DNA from 4 places in the Paenibacillus sp. FSL H3-0321 genome. Region 4 is predicted to be linked to each of the others. Evidence: riboswitches for the same ligand, from Rfam matches in the RefSeq annotation. Region 4 holds a riboswitch; each other region holds the start of a gene.

Region 1 (4,404 bases), 610 kb from region 4:
CGGATCATTTGGCGGAACGGCTCTACCGAGAAGGAAGGCAAATGATGCCCCGGCATCAGATAAACTACACGGCCAAGTCCGAACTCATGGCACCAGGCCGCCTGACGCATGGCCCCTTCATGAAGGTACTCTGCCAGCACGGTCGTCTCAAAATAAGGATGCATTTCAAAGTAGTACGGCTCGTCCTCGATGACGAACTCGCTGATCCCCTGCATAATGGGATGCCCGTGTGCCGGTATTTTCATATGCAGGGAGGTGTATTCCGGATGATGGGTGAAATGCGCGCCCAGCATGGCGCCCAGCTCCTGATTCCGCTGCAGGGAGATTCCGTTATGTATAACGAGCAGACCTCCGCCCCCCGCTACATAAGACAGCAAAGCGGCACTTTGCTCCGGGGCTATTTTCTGATCGGAAAATTCGGTATAAGCGATAACCAGCTTCAATCCCTCGAGGTTGTCTTTGTTCAGGAGACTGTAATCTTCAGAAGCCTCCACCTGCAGATCAGGTGACAGAATGCGCTTAATCTCATGATCCACACCGGCAAAAGGATGGTATTTCACCTCACTGTAGCTGCCAAGTGCAAGTGCTTTCCCTTCAGACATGTTCTTCCCGCCTCTCTTCCTGCTTCTCTTAGTGTATAGTTACCAGGGCCAGGCATTGCCGTCCAGGTCGAGATAAGCCGGCTCCTCACCCATATACTTCTTGTGCTCCTGCACGATATTCATAATCTTACGCGCCGACTCTTCAGGAGGAATAGGTGCCTCCAGAGCCTTCTCACCATTCATATAGGACTGCAGCCAGCCGGGGTGAAAGACCATAACCTGCCCGCCCATCACCTTCAAATGGTTGTGCATCAGGGAGGACTGCATATTAAGCGCTGCTTTGGACATACAGTATCCGTACATATTAATCCGTTTGTTCCGGCCAATGCTTCCGGCTTCTGAGGAGATATTAACAATCAATTTCTGCTTGCTCTGCATTAACAGGCCCATCAATTCATTACTGACCCTCAAAGAACCAAGCGTGTTTACATTATAAATGTGAGCCATGGCTTCATCGTCCATATCAACAAGCATCGTGGCATCATCAGCTCTATGAATAATACCGGCATTATTGATAATCATATCAACATGAGCGGTACTGCCCGAAATGCTGCGTGCCGCTTGCTTGACACTCTCACGGTCGCCGATATCCAGCGGAATCAGAGTTAATCGGTCCGGGTACTGCTTTTTCAGTGCGTCCAGCAATTCCGACTCCTTCATATACTGACCGGCAAATACGGAATATTTGTTCTCTAGAAGCCAGCTTGCCAGAAAAAAACCTAAACCACGGTCAGCACCGGTAACAAAAGCAACCCTTTTCATGAATATGGACACACCCTTTACGATTCTTCAGGATACACGCGGCATCTCTTTCACATTAGCATGGCAATCACGTTTTTTCAACGTCCTTCATGGGACTGTAATTCTGCTGAAAGGGGTGCTCTAACTTCCTTTTTGATTTAATTTTGAACTATGTTACAATCGTAGTTACAAGTACTTATAGGAAGGTGAGATACCGATGTCTATCCAACAACTTCACACTCTGGAAGAACTGCAGCAATATGTTGCGCAACCAGGTAAAAAACTGCTTTTCAAGCATAGCACTACCTGCCCGATCAGCGCCAAGGCCAACGAGGAATTCACTGCCTATACGCAAGGCTCCGAGACTCCAGCTGCCATTGTCCATGTGATTGAAGACCGTCCGCTGTCCAATCAGATTGCCGAAGATTTCGGGATCAAGCATGAATCTCCGCAGATCTTCCTGCTGGAAGACGGCGAAGTCCGCTGGAACACCTCCCATTGGAAAATCACCCGGGACGCCATCAAGGCAGCTGTGAGCCAATGAGCCAGCCGGTAATTGTCTATTCCACCACAGGATGCAGCGACTGCAATCAAGTGAAGCAGTGGCTAACCGAGCAAAAGGTTAGCTTCGAGGTGCGTGATGTTATGACAAGTACAGTGTATCAGGAAGAAGTCGAGAAGCTGGGCTTCATGGGTGTGCCTGTTACTGTGTACGAAGGCCGCGCAGTCAAGGGCTTCAACGTTTCCGAACTTAAGGAGCTTATTGGAGCAACCGCTGAATAATTCATAGCGTGAGGCATATAAATATTTATATTCAAGTGGAAACGGCTTTGCCGTCCTTTTTAAGGACGGTACCGTTTCAGCGAGAAATAGAAGGATAAGTTATCGTGTGAAACATATAAATTCTTATATTTTTGAAAAAGGCATCTCCTTGGACCTCTGTCCAGGAGATGCCTTTTATTTGCCCTTTTATTTGGCCTTATCCTGGATTCGTTGAGACATCCGCCAGAAAAGAGACATTTCCGCTGTGGGAATAGATGACGGAATCCGCTCCAAGTCCTTTATAGACCAGTCTGGGATTCATCGAAGTCGTAATTACGTATATTGGCTTTGTCGTCCAGGTCCGGCACATCTGGATATACCGGCAGCATAAGGTCACACTGCTCTCGAACAGAAATACTCTGCCTACCGGAAAAGAGGGGCGGAACCATGTATTCTGATGATGTGTATCCACCACAAGATTGACCTCGATTCCCAGTTCCTCCAGACGCCGCTTCTCCGCTGCATTGTTGGCGATTCCTGCGATCTTGTAGCCTCTGAACTTTAAGATTTTGATAAAATGCTCCCCCGCTTTAGTCGGAGCGTTAATGAGTACATATTCTTCCGAATTCGCCATATCTTCCTCTCCTCCGGCCTAGGACTTCCATTCATTTGCCCGTACGAACACAGCAAAAAACCACAAAGGAATTCCCTCTGTGGTCCAATTAACGGTCACATTGTGCTCATCCTCTCTAATACGCTTACGAGGTTAGCTGTCGGATTCGGGCAGTGAGAGTCGCCCTACCTGTATCCATGCGAGCATTCTCTCGCACTTTCACAGGATTCACCCCATAACCGGCTCCGACTCTCACATCGGCTGCCGATTGTTGGTTCCCCCGCTTTCCATAACGGAAATTAAGCGGACTGCGTATTCGATTGTGTAGTAAACAGAAGTAATCATACTCTGGCGATCACGGCCTTGTAAACCGCCAAACCTGCCAAAATAATGCATTTAGTAAACCCAATCCAGATCGGGTAGCGCTTACTTAAGCCTCAATCTCATCATTCCTCTTATTTACTCGGCTTATCAACGATTTGCGAAAAAGCATTCAGCGTTGTGATTATATTCACCCGCTGTTGAGCAAATTGCCTTTTGGGCTCTAATCACCCTAAATCAAAAGCAGTCGTATGCACGAGATAAAAAGCTGAAAATCGTTGATAAACACCCTTTTAGCACTTCTTATCGTTTCTTTTGCCATAATCCCCTGAAAATCGGCTCAGAAGAATGTTTTTTTCTTTTTACAAAGCTCATGCGAAAAGGTATGATTCGGTTTGAATCCAATGCATGAAATGCGATATGAACGCTGAATTCCCGCAATGCGGGAAACGGGGGAACCATCAGGCCCGCAGGGCCTTACCTGGAAGATAAGAATCTTTCTTGGGGTGAATCCGAAGGAGACTGTGGTCTCATTAGGTAGGGCGACTCTCACCGTCCGAATCCGACAGCTAACCCCGTAAGCGACTAGAGAGAACCTTGATCCGCCACGTGTTTTCGCCAGGTGTATTTAAGCCTGTACCAAAACCGCAGCAGAGGTCCTCCTCTGCTGCGGTTTTTTGTGCTGAGGCTGCAGCTTATAAATGGGTAGGAGGGAAAACGAAATGAACCAGCGCAGGCTGTCACGTATAGAAGTGTTTGTATTCGATGCCCCCTGGCCATTCCATCATGCCGCGGAGTCATCCGGCAAGTGCCGGTATGGTGTGCTGAAGCTTACGTGCAAGGCTGGGTGCAGCTGGGGAGCGGGGATACTGTCTGCGGAAGGCGATCATTTTGACGTCATTAAATGGAGCAGCTTTCTGAGAAGTATACGCAATCACAGGCTAGAAGAAGCCATAGAAATTGTACAGCAGCTAGGTGCGCAGTGGGAGCCGGGTCAGCAAGAAATCGTGCAAACGGCCCTGCTGGATTTAAAAGCCAAGCTGCAAGGCAAGGTCGTCACGTCACATCTGCAAATGGTCCCCTATTCCCGTACGGCTGGGGCCGGCGGTACGCCCCCCTTCAGACGGATGTACTATAAACCTTCAAGTTCCCTGCTGCATAAAGGCAGCTGGCAGGAACCGGACATAGCCGAGCTAATGGACAGATCCATCACTTATTTCTCCATCTTATAATTTCTTATTCAGGAAGGAACGTGAAGACATGCCAGACCCATTATCCCCGGAATGGACAGCTGCCAGCGAGTTTGCGGAATATGTCCAAAAGAACACCGGAAATATTTATGCACTCACCAGTCTGCTGCTGGGA
Region 2 (4,404 bases), 3.9 Mb from region 4:
AATCAAAATAAGTCTCCAAACATGGAATCATGCTGTTTATTCGCACTACAGAAGTTTTCCATAATAGAGCGTTGCTTATGCAAGGAATTCAATATCCCAGCTTGTATAGAACTATTGCTCTTTATCCCGGCCGAGCAGCCCGCTGAGAGCCTCTGTCACGTTCATACCGGTAAGCGACTGCGTCAATTCAGGAATCTGGGCCATGATTTTGGCGATATCGCCGGTAATTTTGTTCACGCCGGATGATGCTCCATCCTGGGAAATCACTGTAATCTTATCGACCTTGGCCAGCGGGGAAGCGATTTTGTCAGCCAGCTCTGGCAGAACCTTCAAGAATTCCACTATAAGTGCGGCTTGCGTGAACTGTTTGTACGCTTCAGCTTTCTTCTCCAGTGCCCCCGCTTCCGCCGCTCCGGCCAGTTGAACAATTTCTGCGTTGGCTTTCCCCTTCGCCAGCTCTGCTTCCGCTGTTGCCAGTCCCCGTTTGGTCATTGTGGCCGCCTCTGCTTCCGCCTCAAGAATTTTCCGCTGCTTGGCTGCTTCCGCTCTCATGATAGTAGCCTGGTTCTCCGCCTCAGCAGGCTTAATCACCGTTGCCTCCAGCTCCTTCTGTTTCAGCTCAACTTCGATTTCCCGGACGGTCCGGTTGGCCTCCGCTTCCATCTGCGTGATCTTGACCTGTTCGGTAACCAGCGACTGCTTGATTTTGTTCTGCTGCAATTCGTACGCAAGATCCGCCTGTGCTTTTTTCACTTCAGTCTCCAGCTTAAAGTCCGCCTGCTTAATGTTCAAATCCTTCTCAAACAGAGATTCCTTGGCGCGGGCGGCGGTTCCCGCTTCAATGGTGGCCTGATGTGCATTGGCTTTGGCAATGGCGGATTCCTTCTCCGCCTCGGCTTGTTTGATCTGAATGTCGCGTTCTGCTTCCGCCTTGGCGATGCTGGCATCACGGCGGATGCGCTCAATTTCCGGAACCCCCATATTGTCGATATACCCTTTGTCGTCAGTAATTTTCTTAATGGTGAAGCTGACCACCTCAAGCCCCATCTTGTCGAGGTCTTCCGAGCAGGTCTCCCGCATCTTGCTGTTGATTTCGTCAGGTGTCTTTAGAATGGATTCCACCGTTAATTGTCCGATCAAGCCGCGCAGATGGCCTTCCACCGAATGCAGGATAATCGTCTCACGGTCTTCTTCCGGCCTGTCGATAAACTGCTCACTGGCAGTCAGAATAGCGGTAGGATCGCTTTTAATCTTAATCTGGGCTACCGCCTCCAGGTTGAGCTTGATGCCCTGCCGGGAGAACATCGCCTGCGCCGGGATGACATCGAAGCTCATCAGCATCATGGAGATGGTCTTATTGTTCTGGAAGCCGGGAATGACGAACGTCCCGCCGCCCTGAACCACTCTTTTTCCGCCGAGGCCGAATACAATCATCGCCTGATTGGGTGGAACCTTTTTATAAGCGTTCACGATACTGAACAAAGCCAGCAGGATAACAACAACAATTGCCGAGATTAAATAAAGAATAACCATTCGGTTCGACACTCCCCGTTATTTATAATTGTTCGTTTTCCCTCTCGAAGAGGGTGACTACCGCCATTCCTTTATCCACCTTCAAAATAATCACCCTGTCACCCTTGGCGAGCTGCTGGCCGGTTTCTGCCCGCACTCCAATGGAACGCATCGTTCCATGCAGCACATATTTCATCTCTCCCACTGCTCCATCCACTGCAGAAATGCTGATGTACCCGAGTTGTCCCGCCTGCTCATAATCCATTTTATTCATGCTATTATCATACCGAGTCATCACCCGGGCCAGCACCGCATACATCAGACAGCCCAGCAGCAAGGCAATCCCGGTGCAGATCAGCACCACTGCAAGCATTTTCATTCCGCTGAACCGGGTAAGCACATAACCACTGCCGCCCCAGACCGTGACAAACACCATCAGAGGGAGTATGGGCACAAAGCCCGGACCACCAGCATCGCCACCTCCCACATGCAGATGACCCGCCAGGCCATGCCCATGAAATCCGCCGCTGAGGAGAAGCAGCAATCCAACCCAGAAGCACACGATAAATACAGTAACGATAACAATCCCCCCTTTAAAGCATTTTAGATAGTGCCTAATGACTCTGATTATCTTTGTTATAAGATTTCTAAACACTTATACAGATCATCTTTCCTTTCTGCATGCGCAGCAAAAAGACCACAGAAGCGTCAGGGCTCTCCGTGGTCGGTTAATCGATCATGGCGCTCATCCTCTCTCTTCGAGGCTTACGGGGTTAGCTGACGGATTCGGGCAGCGAGATTGCCCTACCTTGTAAGAAGCGGCTTTTCAGCACGCAGCAAGGATTCACCCCAAGTGAGCGGCAGCTATCTGAGCAAAAGCCGCATTCACCATTGGTTCCCCCGTTCCCATTATCGGAATTCAGCCATTTGAGAACAGTTAAAATATATTCGGTTGTTGATTTGAATCTTACGCCTGTGACCATTTAATGTAAAACGTTGCGGATGGCAAAAGAAGCTTAAAATGCCACCACTTCACGAATGAAGGCGCATTCTTTGGTTTTACTCTTAAGCGATCGATGATTTGCTCATTTTTGCTCCACTTCATGTCCCTAGGAAAACAAAACAGAAACCTCTGCTGCTCAACATCATCCGCCGTATTCTTCTGCATCACACATTAAAGCTCCCGTCAGGAATATTCTGCAAATCATTCGGGAACGTTAACAGCAAAACTAATCGAAAGTTGAGCGCCTTATAATGACTAACCAAACTCAGACCTCATTTCCTTCGGTAGATCAAAATTCTGATTATATCGAAGCAGCACTATTCTATACAAGTGACCTCAAAAAAAGAAGCTTATCCTTTCAGGGAAGGGAAGGAATGGTCTTTTATCTGGAGTCCCTCACTGACACGGAATTGATTGAACGAAACGTGATTGTTCCTTTTAGCCGTAATCAGGACAAAGACCTCTCTGAGCTTTTCACAGCACTTAGTTTCAGTTTGGAAACAGAACTTAACCAAGGTATTCAGGGACTTCTTGAAGGAAGCTGTGTTTATTTTTTAGAAGGAATGTCTGAATTCTATGTCCTCAACACTCCTGCCAAATACGAACGAAGCATTAGCGAACCTGAGAATGAAGGGGTTATACGCGGACCTCATAACGGTTTTATTGAAGAGATGAAGGTTAACGTATACCTGATTCGAAAACAAATAGCCTCCCCAAACCTTATTGTCCGCTACTTCACACTTGGGAAATTCGCCCCCAAACAGGTAGGCTTAGTCTATATGGAGAATATCGCCAACCCTGAATTGATAAAGATTGTAGAATCAAGAATAAAGAAAATTTCGCTCGATTGGATAATCTCCACTGGCTTTATTCAGGAATTAACGGAGGATAACTCCTTCTCCATATTTCCGCAACTAATCAATACGGAACGTCCGGATCATACCTCAGCTTATTTGCTGGACGGATATGTCGCCATACTGCTGGATGGGGACCCCACAGCTCTGATATTGCCGGCGAGCTTCTTCAGCTTTTATCAGACACCCGATGACTATAACAATCGATGGATGATCGCTTCTTTTGTAAGGTTTATCCGTCTGATCGGCTTTGTAACAGCATTTCAGTTGCCAGCGCTCTACATTGCCACCGTTTCTTTCCACTCCAATGTCCTTCCCTTGCAATTGTTCTTTTCGATTCAAGGTTTATTGACCCGGGTCCCTTTTCCTCCGCTGATTGAAGCGATGCTGCTTGAACTTATATTCGAACTGCTGCGGGAAGCAGGGCTTCGTCTGCCCAGCCGTGTAGGTCAAACTATTGGGATTGTTGGGGGGTTGGTCATCGGGGATGCAATTGTTAAGGCGGGATTGGTTTCTTATTCGATGATCATTGTTGTAGCGTTGACTGCCATTGCTTCTTTTCTTATCCCTTCCAACGAAATGAGCTCTGCTATCCGGTTTATGCGGTTTCCATTGATGATTGCTGCCTCATTATTCGGATATATTGGGATATCATTTGGGTTAACACTCATTTTCATACATTTGTGCAAGCTAGAATCGTTTGGGCAACCCTACCTGAGACCCTTAAGTCCGTTAAAATTTCAAGGCCTGAAAGATACCTTCGTACGCTTTCCAATTTGGTCCATCCGAAAGAGTTCAAGCAACCCAAAAACGGATAAATGATCATTAATTTACATAGTACTTACAGGAGTTGATACGGTGGCTCAAAAAGAAAAAATGATCACAAGGGGACAACTCTTCCTTTTTATTATTCAAGCCCAAATCGGTGTTGGTATTCTGTCTCTTCCTAACAAACTTAACGAAACTGCCAAAGGTGGAGGTGGACTTTCTGTTTTAGTTGCAGGGCTTATTACCCAACTTGTCATCATTCTTCTG
Region 3 (4,404 bases), 3.0 Mb from region 4:
CTCTATAGCTTGAATGTGAGTTCTCCTGATATATAATAAGAATTATTACTAATTATCAGGATTAAACACGGAATAGGCTATCCCACATATGTGGGATTTGGAAAGGACATCAGGATGAGCGAGGTTCTAAAAAGCTTGAGGACGCTGGAAATCAACCGGCAGGAGATGAGAATGACATCTCCGCAATACAGGGAGGCGGTAATCTCCAAGCTGCGGCAGTACATTCCGTTTACCGCTGCCTGCTGCACTACCGTGGACCCGCATACGCTGCTGTCCACCGGGGCGATCACAGAGCAGGGTCTTGAGGATCTGCACCCGCAGCTGTTTGAATATGAATATCTGCATGAGGATTATATGAAGTATGAGCAGTTGGCCGCAGCGGCAGTGCCGGTCGCCTGTTTAAGCGGTGTAACGGAAGGGCAGCCCGGGCGGAGTGAACGTTACCGCAACGTACTCCAGCCTGCGGGCCTGGGAGACGAGCTCCGGGCTGCGCTGGTTGAAGGCGGTGGCTGCTGGGGGTTCTTAACCTTGTTCCGGTCACAGCACGAACCTCCTTTTCAGGAGCGGGAGTGTGCGGTGATCGCATCTGTTGTTCCGCTGATTGCCGGCGCACTCCGCAGCTATGCCTCCGAGCCCCCTCTGGGACGGATGGATAGCGCACCGGAGGACAGTGGAATCATGATTCTGACGGACCAGCTGCTTCCGGTCAGCGCGAATAGTGCGGCTCAATATTGGATGAGTCGTCTGCAGCAGCTGGAACGGTTGGATCACGGAGTTCTTCCCCGGCCGGTCAACGCCGTATGCCTGCGGGCACTTGGCGAGAATACGGAACCAGGAGGGTTGCCTTCCAAGGCGAAATTATGCCTGCGTGTCGAGGATGGGGCTTACTTGACAGTTACGGCCAGCAGGCTTGAAGGAAGCGGCGGGAAGACGGAGCTGGCCGTTGCCTTTGTCTATGCCAAGTCCTCGGAGATCTTCCGGCTGCTGGCCGATGCCTGCCAGCTGACCGCCAGGGAGAAGCAGCTGGCCGAGATGCTGTCCCGGGGATTATCCACGAAGGAGCTGGCAGAGTCGCTGCATATTTCTGCGTACACCGTACAGGATCACCTGAAATCGATCTTCTCCAAGACCGGCGTATCCAGCCGGAGAGCACTCATCAGCAAGCTGTTCTCACAGGGGATGGAATAGCCGGTAAGCACGCTAAACAGTCCCGATGCTGATACAAGGGGACTGTGCTGGCTTTTATAGGAGCTGCGGGATCTGGGAAGTGGAAGCAGGATGGGTCCAGTGCTTCTCGCTGCCGGGAAGATCATCGAACCATTCCGCATCCGGTGGACATTCCAGGATCATAAATTTGCCGTACTCCTGCGCTCTGGACTGATGGTATTTCAGATAGGCCTTGCCGTCTTCAATCGCCAGTATCTCGATTTTGCCGGAGGAGTGGCTCATGGATAGACGGACTCTTTTACCCAGACCTGAGGTTCTGGCCTTGGCTTCCTCAACAATGTTGTAGACACGCTCCAGCGGCAGAACGAACTCGCGGTTGCCGGCAATGGGCCGGTTCACGAAGAAATAATAGGGAGTGACTCCGGCCCAGGACAGCCGGTCGAGCAGTTCTCCGAGTACCGCCGGATCATCGTTGATGCCTTTCAGCACCGGCGTTTGATTAACCACGATTGCCCCGGCATTATGAAGTGCTCTGAATGCTTGTTTGGCTTCGGGCGTAATTTCCCGGGGATGATTAATATGCGCCATGACGTAAATGCGTTTGTCCTCCGATGAATAGGTACGGATTAGTTCCAGCAGTTCTTCGTCCTGATAAATGCGCATGGGATTAAATACGGGGATTTTGGAGCCCAGCCGGATAATCTTCACATGGTCAATGGATCTCAGACTTTCGATGATGAAGCGCAGCTTGGAGGTAGAGAGAATCAGGCTGTCTCCGCCGGTAAGCAGCACATTATTGATCTCAGGATGATTCCTGATGTATTCCAAGCCCGGAGCCACATCGGTTTGTGCTTCCTTCACATCATTGCGGAACAGGCGCTTGCGGAAGCAGTAGCGGCAGTAAGCTCCACACACCTCGGAGACAATCAGAAGGGCCGTTGTTCTGTATTTGTGCTGACATCCCGGCACTACATAATTCATTCCCTCATCGGATGCATCCCAGCAGCCGTACTCCGCAAGTTCACCTTCACTTGGAATGACGAGCCTGCGGATCGGATCACCCGGGTCGTCCCAGTCGATCAGCGACAGATAATAGTCATTGACCCGAAAGGCGAATTTGCCGGTGATCTCCTTCAGCTTTTCTTTCTCCGTTTCAGACAGCATGGCAACCTTGCTGATATCCGTTATGTACCTTACCTTTTGCACTTGCATCTCTCCTTGGTCTCATAGTGTGAGAAGTAAGGGAGCCTTGAGGTCGATAGCCAAACTGCTGCCAGCAGGGTCATGAGAATACAAAAAAGAGACCCTTAGCAAGGGTCTCTGGTTATGAATATACCTAAAAAAGCAGACCCATCCACTACTGACGAGGTTAGCTGACGGACTCGGGTAAGATGGTACCCTACATTCTGTGAATGATTCGCCCCAAAAGACTGGTTCCCCCGCTTTCCTGCCCAAAGGCTGGAAATTAAGCGTAGATAAAGTATAACCCGGAAAGTTTTGAAAAGTCAAAGCAAAACTTGCCCGCGGCAAGGCATACGGGACCAAGCCCAATCAGCAGAGTAGAAATTTTTTTTGTTGTGGGATTGCCGGTCTTCTTGAAACGCATCATACGCAGAGTCCCGGCCGCAAGACATAGATACGCAAAATCCTTTGTACAGAAAGGTTTTTTTGTTTTTTTGGTGCAAACAGGAGCGTCCGGGAAAACGCTTTTTTTAGGCTTGTCCCCGGTTTCGTTTTTGTGCAATTGTAACCGCCCTCATATGATGGAAGATAAGCTGCCCCGGTTGACGCGGCCAGAAAACCTTTGTTATGGTTTTTACAGACAGACGCCAGCCGGAAGCATTTTTGGAGGCGAATTGCACGATTTTGTGTGAGCTTAGCTTACCGGACTACTGCGAGGGAGATGGTTGATTTGATCAAAGGGATTATATTTGATTTTGACGGAACGATTATCGACACGGAAACAGCTTGGTACACCGCTTTTAGCGAAGCCTATGGAGAGCATGGGGTAGACCTGTCGCTGGAACAGTATTCTACTTGCATAGGCACCAGCCTTAACAGTTTTAATCCCTACGAATATTTGATGACTGACCTTAAGCTGCCTATCGACCGGATGGCATTCAGAACAGCGGTCCAGCAGAGGCACAGCAAGCTGATGGAGCTGGAACAGATGCGGCCGGGAATTCAGCAATATCTGGATGCTGCCAAGGACGCCGGACTGCGGATTGGCCTTGCTTCCAGCTCCTCTATGGACTGGGTGGAACGGCATTTGGAGCTGCTGGGCATACGCGATTATTTCGAGAGCATCCGCACCTCGGATCATGTGGAGAAGGTGAAGCCTGATCCGGAGTTGTATAACCAGGTCATGTCCTCTCTTGACATTAAACCACATGAGGCAGTCGCTATTGAGGATTCGCCAAACGGCGCAAGAGCTGCAGCTGCTGCTGGAATGTTCTGTGTGGTGATCCCGAATGCCATTACCCGCTTTCTTGAATTTGATATGCCGCATCACCAGACCGAAAGCCTGAGTCTTTTGGACTTCGATCACGTAGTTTCCCGGAGTTGCTTCGAAATCTCTGGTGTGCAGGTATAAAACACTACAGTGTACTAATTTCTGCGTATAACAACTATAATTTGTGAAATTATAAAGAGCTGAAATTACTTAAGGGGGACACCGATTTGAGAGCCGTACATTTTGGAGCGGGCAATATTGGCCGGGGATTTATCGGCCCAGTGCTGTCAGACTCCGGTTATGAGGTTTGTTTTGTCGGAAGAAATAGGCTGAAAATCGCTCAGCTGCAGGAACGGGGGCGCTATCCTGTTACCCTTGCCAATGATGAGCGGGACCGCTTTATTGTGGAGAATGTAACCGCCCTTCATCTGAAGGATCAGGAACAGGTGGCCCAAGCTGTAGCAGAGGCTGAGATCGTGACGACAGCGGTCGGGCTAACAGCGCTGAAGGACATTGCCGGAGCCATCGCGCAGGGTATCGAGAACAGGCTAAACAGCAACGCCTATCCGAAGCCGCTTCATATTATTGCCTGTGAGAATGGCGTTGGGAGCAGCCAAAAGCTTAAAAATCTGGTCTACCGCCATTTAAAGCAGCCTTTAAAGGGGCGTGCAGACCGCTGTGTCGCCTTCCCCGATGTTATGGTGGATCGCATCGTTCCAGTACAGACGCATAAAGATCCGCTGGAAATCGTAGTGGAGCCGTTCAGTGAATGGGTCATTCCCCGC
Region 4 (4,404 bases):
GAAGACCGTACGCGGCACAATACAGACCAGCTCAGGCTCGCTGTAGTACTGCACGGCTATGCTGAGGCTTCCATATTCTTTGCCGCCCGGAGAGGCCGCCATACGCTCAGCAACCTCCTTCTGGATCATTACCACGATATTATCCAGCGGAAGTTTCTCCTCCAGCAGTTTCATCAGTATAGGGGTTGTCACATAATACGGCAGGTTGGCAACCACACTTATTTTGTCGACGGTTGCAAAATCCTCTGTGAAGAGTTCCTGCAGGTTTACCTTCAGCACATCATCATTGCGGATTTTGACATGCGGGTACGGAGACAATAAATCCCGGAGAATCGGAATTAGTCTGCGGTCGATCTCTACAGCAGTCACCGCACCCGCAGCCATGGCCAGCCGTTCAGTAAGCGCCCCGATACCCGGACCAATCTCCAGGGCTCCCGAAGAGTCGGTTAATTCTGCTGCGTCCACTATTTTATCAAGGATATTCTGGTCGATCAGAAAGTTCTGTCCCAGACTTTTTTTGAACGAAAAACCGTAGCGCTGAATAATTTCTTTGGTCCGTACTGGCGATGAGATCTTGTTATTGCCACTCATGAAGTAATGCCTCCCTGATCAATTTGTGCGAGAGCTCCGGAGAATTCTTCCCGCGTGATGCCAAACATAGCCAGCCGCTTGTATAGCTGTTTGCCGTTGCAATACCCGATGCCCAGCACGTTGCCCAGCGCCATCCTGCGCTCAGCCGCTCGCGGATGCACCAGCATGCCCGCCGCCATAAGATCCTCCAGCCCAATTAGGGCAGGGGTCCCTTCAAAGGAGGTATGTACATGCTGCAGCGCATGACGGATCGCTTCCGGCGATGCATTCTCAACACCGATATCCCCCTTGCGTGTAGCATCCTTCTCCGGGATGAATGCATGCTTGCAGCCTGGCACCTTGGAGGAGACAATCTTGCGGATGCGTTCACCGGCATGATCGGGATCCGTAAGGATGATCACGCCTCTGCGTTCCATTGCCAGCGCTATCTTGGCGATAACCTTGCGGTCTACCGCTGAACCGCCAGTCTCTATCGTATCGGCCTCCACCGCCCGCTTGACGGCAACCGTATCACTCTTGCCTTCCACCACAATTAATTCCTTAATCATACACGTTGCTCCTTCCTGTAAAACACAAAAAGAAGAGGATTCGCTCCCCTTCTTTTTGGCTAAAGAATGTATAAGTGATGAGCGGCAGCCCGTTCTGTCAGTGCTACCCTCACTATAGCTTATAAACCGTTAATTTGCAAAAGCGGACCACGTTAATTCAGCTCCGGCTTCACTGGACCGATCACATAAATAGTCCGGGACTTGCGGCCGAAATTACGGGCATGGCTCAGTGAATCGTAATAAACATCCAACTTGTTGCCTTTGATGGCACCGCCGGTATCCTCTGCTCGGCGAAACCCTAATCCCTCAATGTACACCCACCAGCCGATAGGAATTACATTCGGGTCCACAGCTATTGTCCGGCCTTCTGTTACGCGTGTGCCAGAAGCCGTGCGGGTCCCAATGCCTGGCTCTTCCGAAGAATAGGCTGTCATCGACACATTTTTAATCATCTTCTTGTATTGGAAATCTACGCCTGCCTTGTGCACGACGTTACTGCTTTTTGCGGAAACTTTGGTTGTTTTGGATGCTGTACTTTTTTTGGAAGTTGTCACAGCAGCTACAACGGGCTTTGGCAGGGGCTTCGTACCAACATAAACAATTTTATGTTTGGTAACCGTCTGTACTTCCTTGCCAATCATGCGCATAGAGACCAGTTCTCCATCTTGGTAGACCTTCTCGATATGCTGGACCATGACGCCTGGTGCGCCTAACTGTGCCACTTTTACGGTTCCCTTGTTCAGGGAAGGATCTGAGGTCTTAATGACCTGGAATGGCAAATTTTGCTTCCGCTCTACAATCTGCTTGTTGATGCGGACAATTTTAATTCCCATGCCGGCCGATACTGTGGTGTCAAGCGAAGGATATATCTTGTCATTGCTTTTCAGGCTTAAACCCAGTTTGCTAATGGCGTCACCGATAGTGTCTTCGGTGGTGTACAGCGTTTTTGTTGCTCCATCCGCAGTGAGACTAAACTTCTGCGCACGATTGATCACGACACGGTCGCCGTCCTGTATCTCATCACTAAGGCCAATAGATAATTCATCATGCGGCTGCAGCGAAATTTGTTCCTTAGCCAGCACATCACTGAGCAGCGCTTCGCGCGTTTCCAGCGTCTGAGCTTTCCCGTCTATTACTAAAAATATCTCTTTCTTGCTCTGACCGTGTACGTACAGCAGAATGAGCAGCGCGATAACGATTGATACCGCACCTGCAAGCGAAAGTAAGCGAGGATTCACTTGCTTCCACCGTAATGCGAAAGACCTGCTGGATGATTGCGAATCATGGGATACTTCTGGTTGGAATACGCCCACTCTCTCCATCCTCCTTACATAGCCCCGTCGTCAAGTTGTATATCAAGGTGACTGTATCATTGCTGACGAAACTAGGTTTGAGATTGCAACAGGATACGCCCGCATTGCTTCAGCGTTTCCTGCTCATGGATCGCCTGCCCGGCATAATTACTCCAGATACCTGTTATATAACAGTATGCTGGTAACATTCGCATTATTCAAAACAAAAAAAGCCCAAAAAAGAGTTCACAGAGGACTCTTTCGTGGCTTCTCCGGATGTCAGAATACGCGGGAATGTTTATGCACGAGGTTTCCTCTCTTACTTGCGCTTACGGGGTTAGCTGTCGGGTTCGGGCATAAGAGAGACGCCCTATCTTAGGTCACCCGCTCACGGCGGTTGCCCTCAAATTCACCCCAAAGACCACGTGAAGAAATCAAATAAATTCTGCGGCATTTCTGTGTTGTACTCTATGTACGGACATGCGGCAGGCATTATTGGTTCCCCCGTTCTCCATACGGAGACTCAGCGAGACGATCCATGATTCAGTGACTGTCACAGTAACAACAGCTCACTGCACTGAAAAGATGATATCCTGTTTTGATGCATGTTGTAAAGGACGATTCAACCACGTTTACGCAAAAAAATGATTAAAATATTGTAATATTCAGCCGTTTTTAAATTAAAAAAGTTTAATATATCGGCTATACTTCATTTTTCACCGCTTTTACTCCCGATTTCAGACAATCCCAAATCGTTCCAGTGCGTTCGCATACGTAATTTCCGCCAATTCCTGTAAATCAATCCCTTTTATTTCCGCGGCAGCCTCTGCTACTAATCTCACATGTGCACTCTCATTTCGCTTGCCCCGGAAAGGGTGCGGTGTCAAATAAGGCGAGTCCGTTTCAATCAGCAGCCGGTCCAGCGGAGTCTGGGCCAGCACCTCTTTTGGCACTCTGGCGTTCTTGAATGTAATCGGGCCGCCGAAGGACAGGTGAAAGCCTAAATCCAGGCACATTTTGGCTATTTCCCAGCTGCCGGAGAAGGAGTGCATCACCCCGCCTATTTCATCAGCCTTCTCTTCACGGAGAATCCGCACCACATCTTCATGAGCATCACGGTTATGAATACAAATCGGCATTTTCAGTTCACGGGCTAGTCCGATTTGTTTGCGGAACACTTCATGCTGTACCTCTTTGGGGGAGGTATCCCAGTAGTAATCCAACCCAATTTCTCCGATGGCGACTACTTTTTTATGACTGCACAGTGAGGCGATCCACTCGAGATCCCCGTCCCTCATATCAATGGCATCCTGCGGATGCCAGCCGACGGCTGCATAAATATAATCATAGGTTTCAGCAAGCTTCATGGTTGTTGGGATTGTTTCCCTATTAAAGCCAATATTAATCATTTTGGTAACTCCTGCCTCGAGTGCATTGGCGATTACCTTTTCGCGGTCCTCGTCGAATTGTGGAGCATCCAGATGGGTGTGCGTGTCGAACAATTGCATGTTACATCCCCTTTTCTGTCATAATTTCTATGATGAATTCCAAGTATTTTTGGATTACTTTGCAAAGATTTCTGCGATTGAAGAAGGCAGCATTGGAAGGGCTTTCTGCAGCTTATCCTGTGGAAAATACAGGTGATAACGGCCGCGGTGAATTCCGCTGATGGAGCGTACGATATCTGAAACTTCAGAGATCTCCCTCAGTTTGTCATGGCGGTCAAGCAGCAGGATTTGCTTGCTGTCGAAGCCTTGTCCCGGACGAAACACATCATAGGGCAAATCTGTCGGAAAATCAATTTCCAGATCATAATCGGCATCTAGCCCTGCCACGGCAAAGCTGCGGCGTATTTCGTCAATCGTCTCGGAATCAAGGTTCTCCATCTCTACATATTTATACAGTTTACGATGAATAAACCGGCTGCACAAGTCGCTTAACAACTCATCCTTCTCCAAAGTCCACTGCATGAA

The links. Region 4 has a riboswitch for cyclic di-AMP ahead of MHI45_RS18795 (3D domain-containing protein). Riboswitches for the same ligand answer to the same signal wherever they lie in the genome.
Region 1: another riboswitch for cyclic di-AMP. It lies ahead of MHI45_RS21660 (hypothetical protein); the one in region 4 lies ahead of MHI45_RS18795 (3D domain-containing protein).
Region 2: another riboswitch for cyclic di-AMP. It lies ahead of MHI45_RS01530 (hypothetical protein); the one in region 4 lies ahead of MHI45_RS18795 (3D domain-containing protein).
Region 3: another riboswitch for cyclic di-AMP. It lies ahead of MHI45_RS31780 (KamA family radical SAM protein); the one in region 4 lies ahead of MHI45_RS18795 (3D domain-containing protein).

What each region holds. Positions count from the first base shown of each region.
Region 1 covers NZ_JBBODH010000001.1:4,837,487-4,841,890, reverse strand. The annotation lists gene MHI45_RS21680 (ThuA domain-containing protein) at 1-602, opposite strand, end outside; gene MHI45_RS21675 (SDR family NAD(P)-dependent oxidoreductase) at 642-1,364, opposite strand; gene ytxJ (bacillithiol system redox-active protein YtxJ) at 1,561-1,887, shown strand; gene MHI45_RS21665 (glutaredoxin family protein) at 1,884-2,126, shown strand; gene MHI45_RS21660 (hypothetical protein) at 2,323-2,739, opposite strand; cyclic di-AMP (ydaO/yuaA leader) riboswitch at 2,846-3,034, opposite strand; cyclic di-AMP (ydaO/yuaA leader) riboswitch at 3,455-3,637, shown strand; gene MHI45_RS21655 (hypothetical protein) at 3,762-4,271, shown strand; gene MHI45_RS21650 (hypothetical protein) at 4,300-4,404, shown strand, end outside.
Region 2 covers NZ_JBBODH010000001.1:367,361-371,764, reverse strand. The annotation lists gene MHI45_RS01535 (flotillin family protein) at 112-1,533, opposite strand; gene MHI45_RS01530 (hypothetical protein) at 1,556-2,167, opposite strand; cyclic di-AMP (ydaO/yuaA leader) riboswitch at 2,260-2,447, opposite strand; gene MHI45_RS01525 (hypothetical protein) at 2,480-2,683, opposite strand; gene MHI45_RS01520 (spore germination protein) at 2,767-4,191, shown strand; gene MHI45_RS01515 (GerAB/ArcD/ProY family transporter) at 4,228-4,404, shown strand, end outside.
Region 3 covers NZ_JBBODH010000001.1:7,216,111-7,220,514, forward strand. The annotation lists gene MHI45_RS31775 (helix-turn-helix transcriptional regulator) at 172-1,188, shown strand; gene MHI45_RS31780 (KamA family radical SAM protein) at 1,243-2,379, opposite strand; cyclic di-AMP (ydaO/yuaA leader) riboswitch at 2,511-2,649, opposite strand; gene MHI45_RS31785 (hypothetical protein) at 2,633-2,911, opposite strand; gene MHI45_RS31790 (HAD family hydrolase) at 3,080-3,760, shown strand; gene MHI45_RS31795 (mannitol-1-phosphate 5-dehydrogenase) at 3,847-4,404, shown strand, end outside.
Region 4 covers NZ_JBBODH010000001.1:4,225,089-4,229,492, reverse strand. The annotation lists gene rsmA (16S rRNA (adenine(1518)-N(6)/adenine(1519)-N(6))-dimethyltransferase RsmA) at 1-591, opposite strand, end outside; gene rnmV (ribonuclease M5) at 588-1,139, opposite strand; gene MHI45_RS18795 (3D domain-containing protein) at 1,292-2,452, opposite strand; cyclic di-AMP (ydaO/yuaA leader) riboswitch at 2,743-2,970, opposite strand; gene MHI45_RS18790 (TatD family hydrolase) at 3,169-3,939, opposite strand; gene MHI45_RS18785 (HD domain-containing protein) at 3,994-4,404, opposite strand, start outside.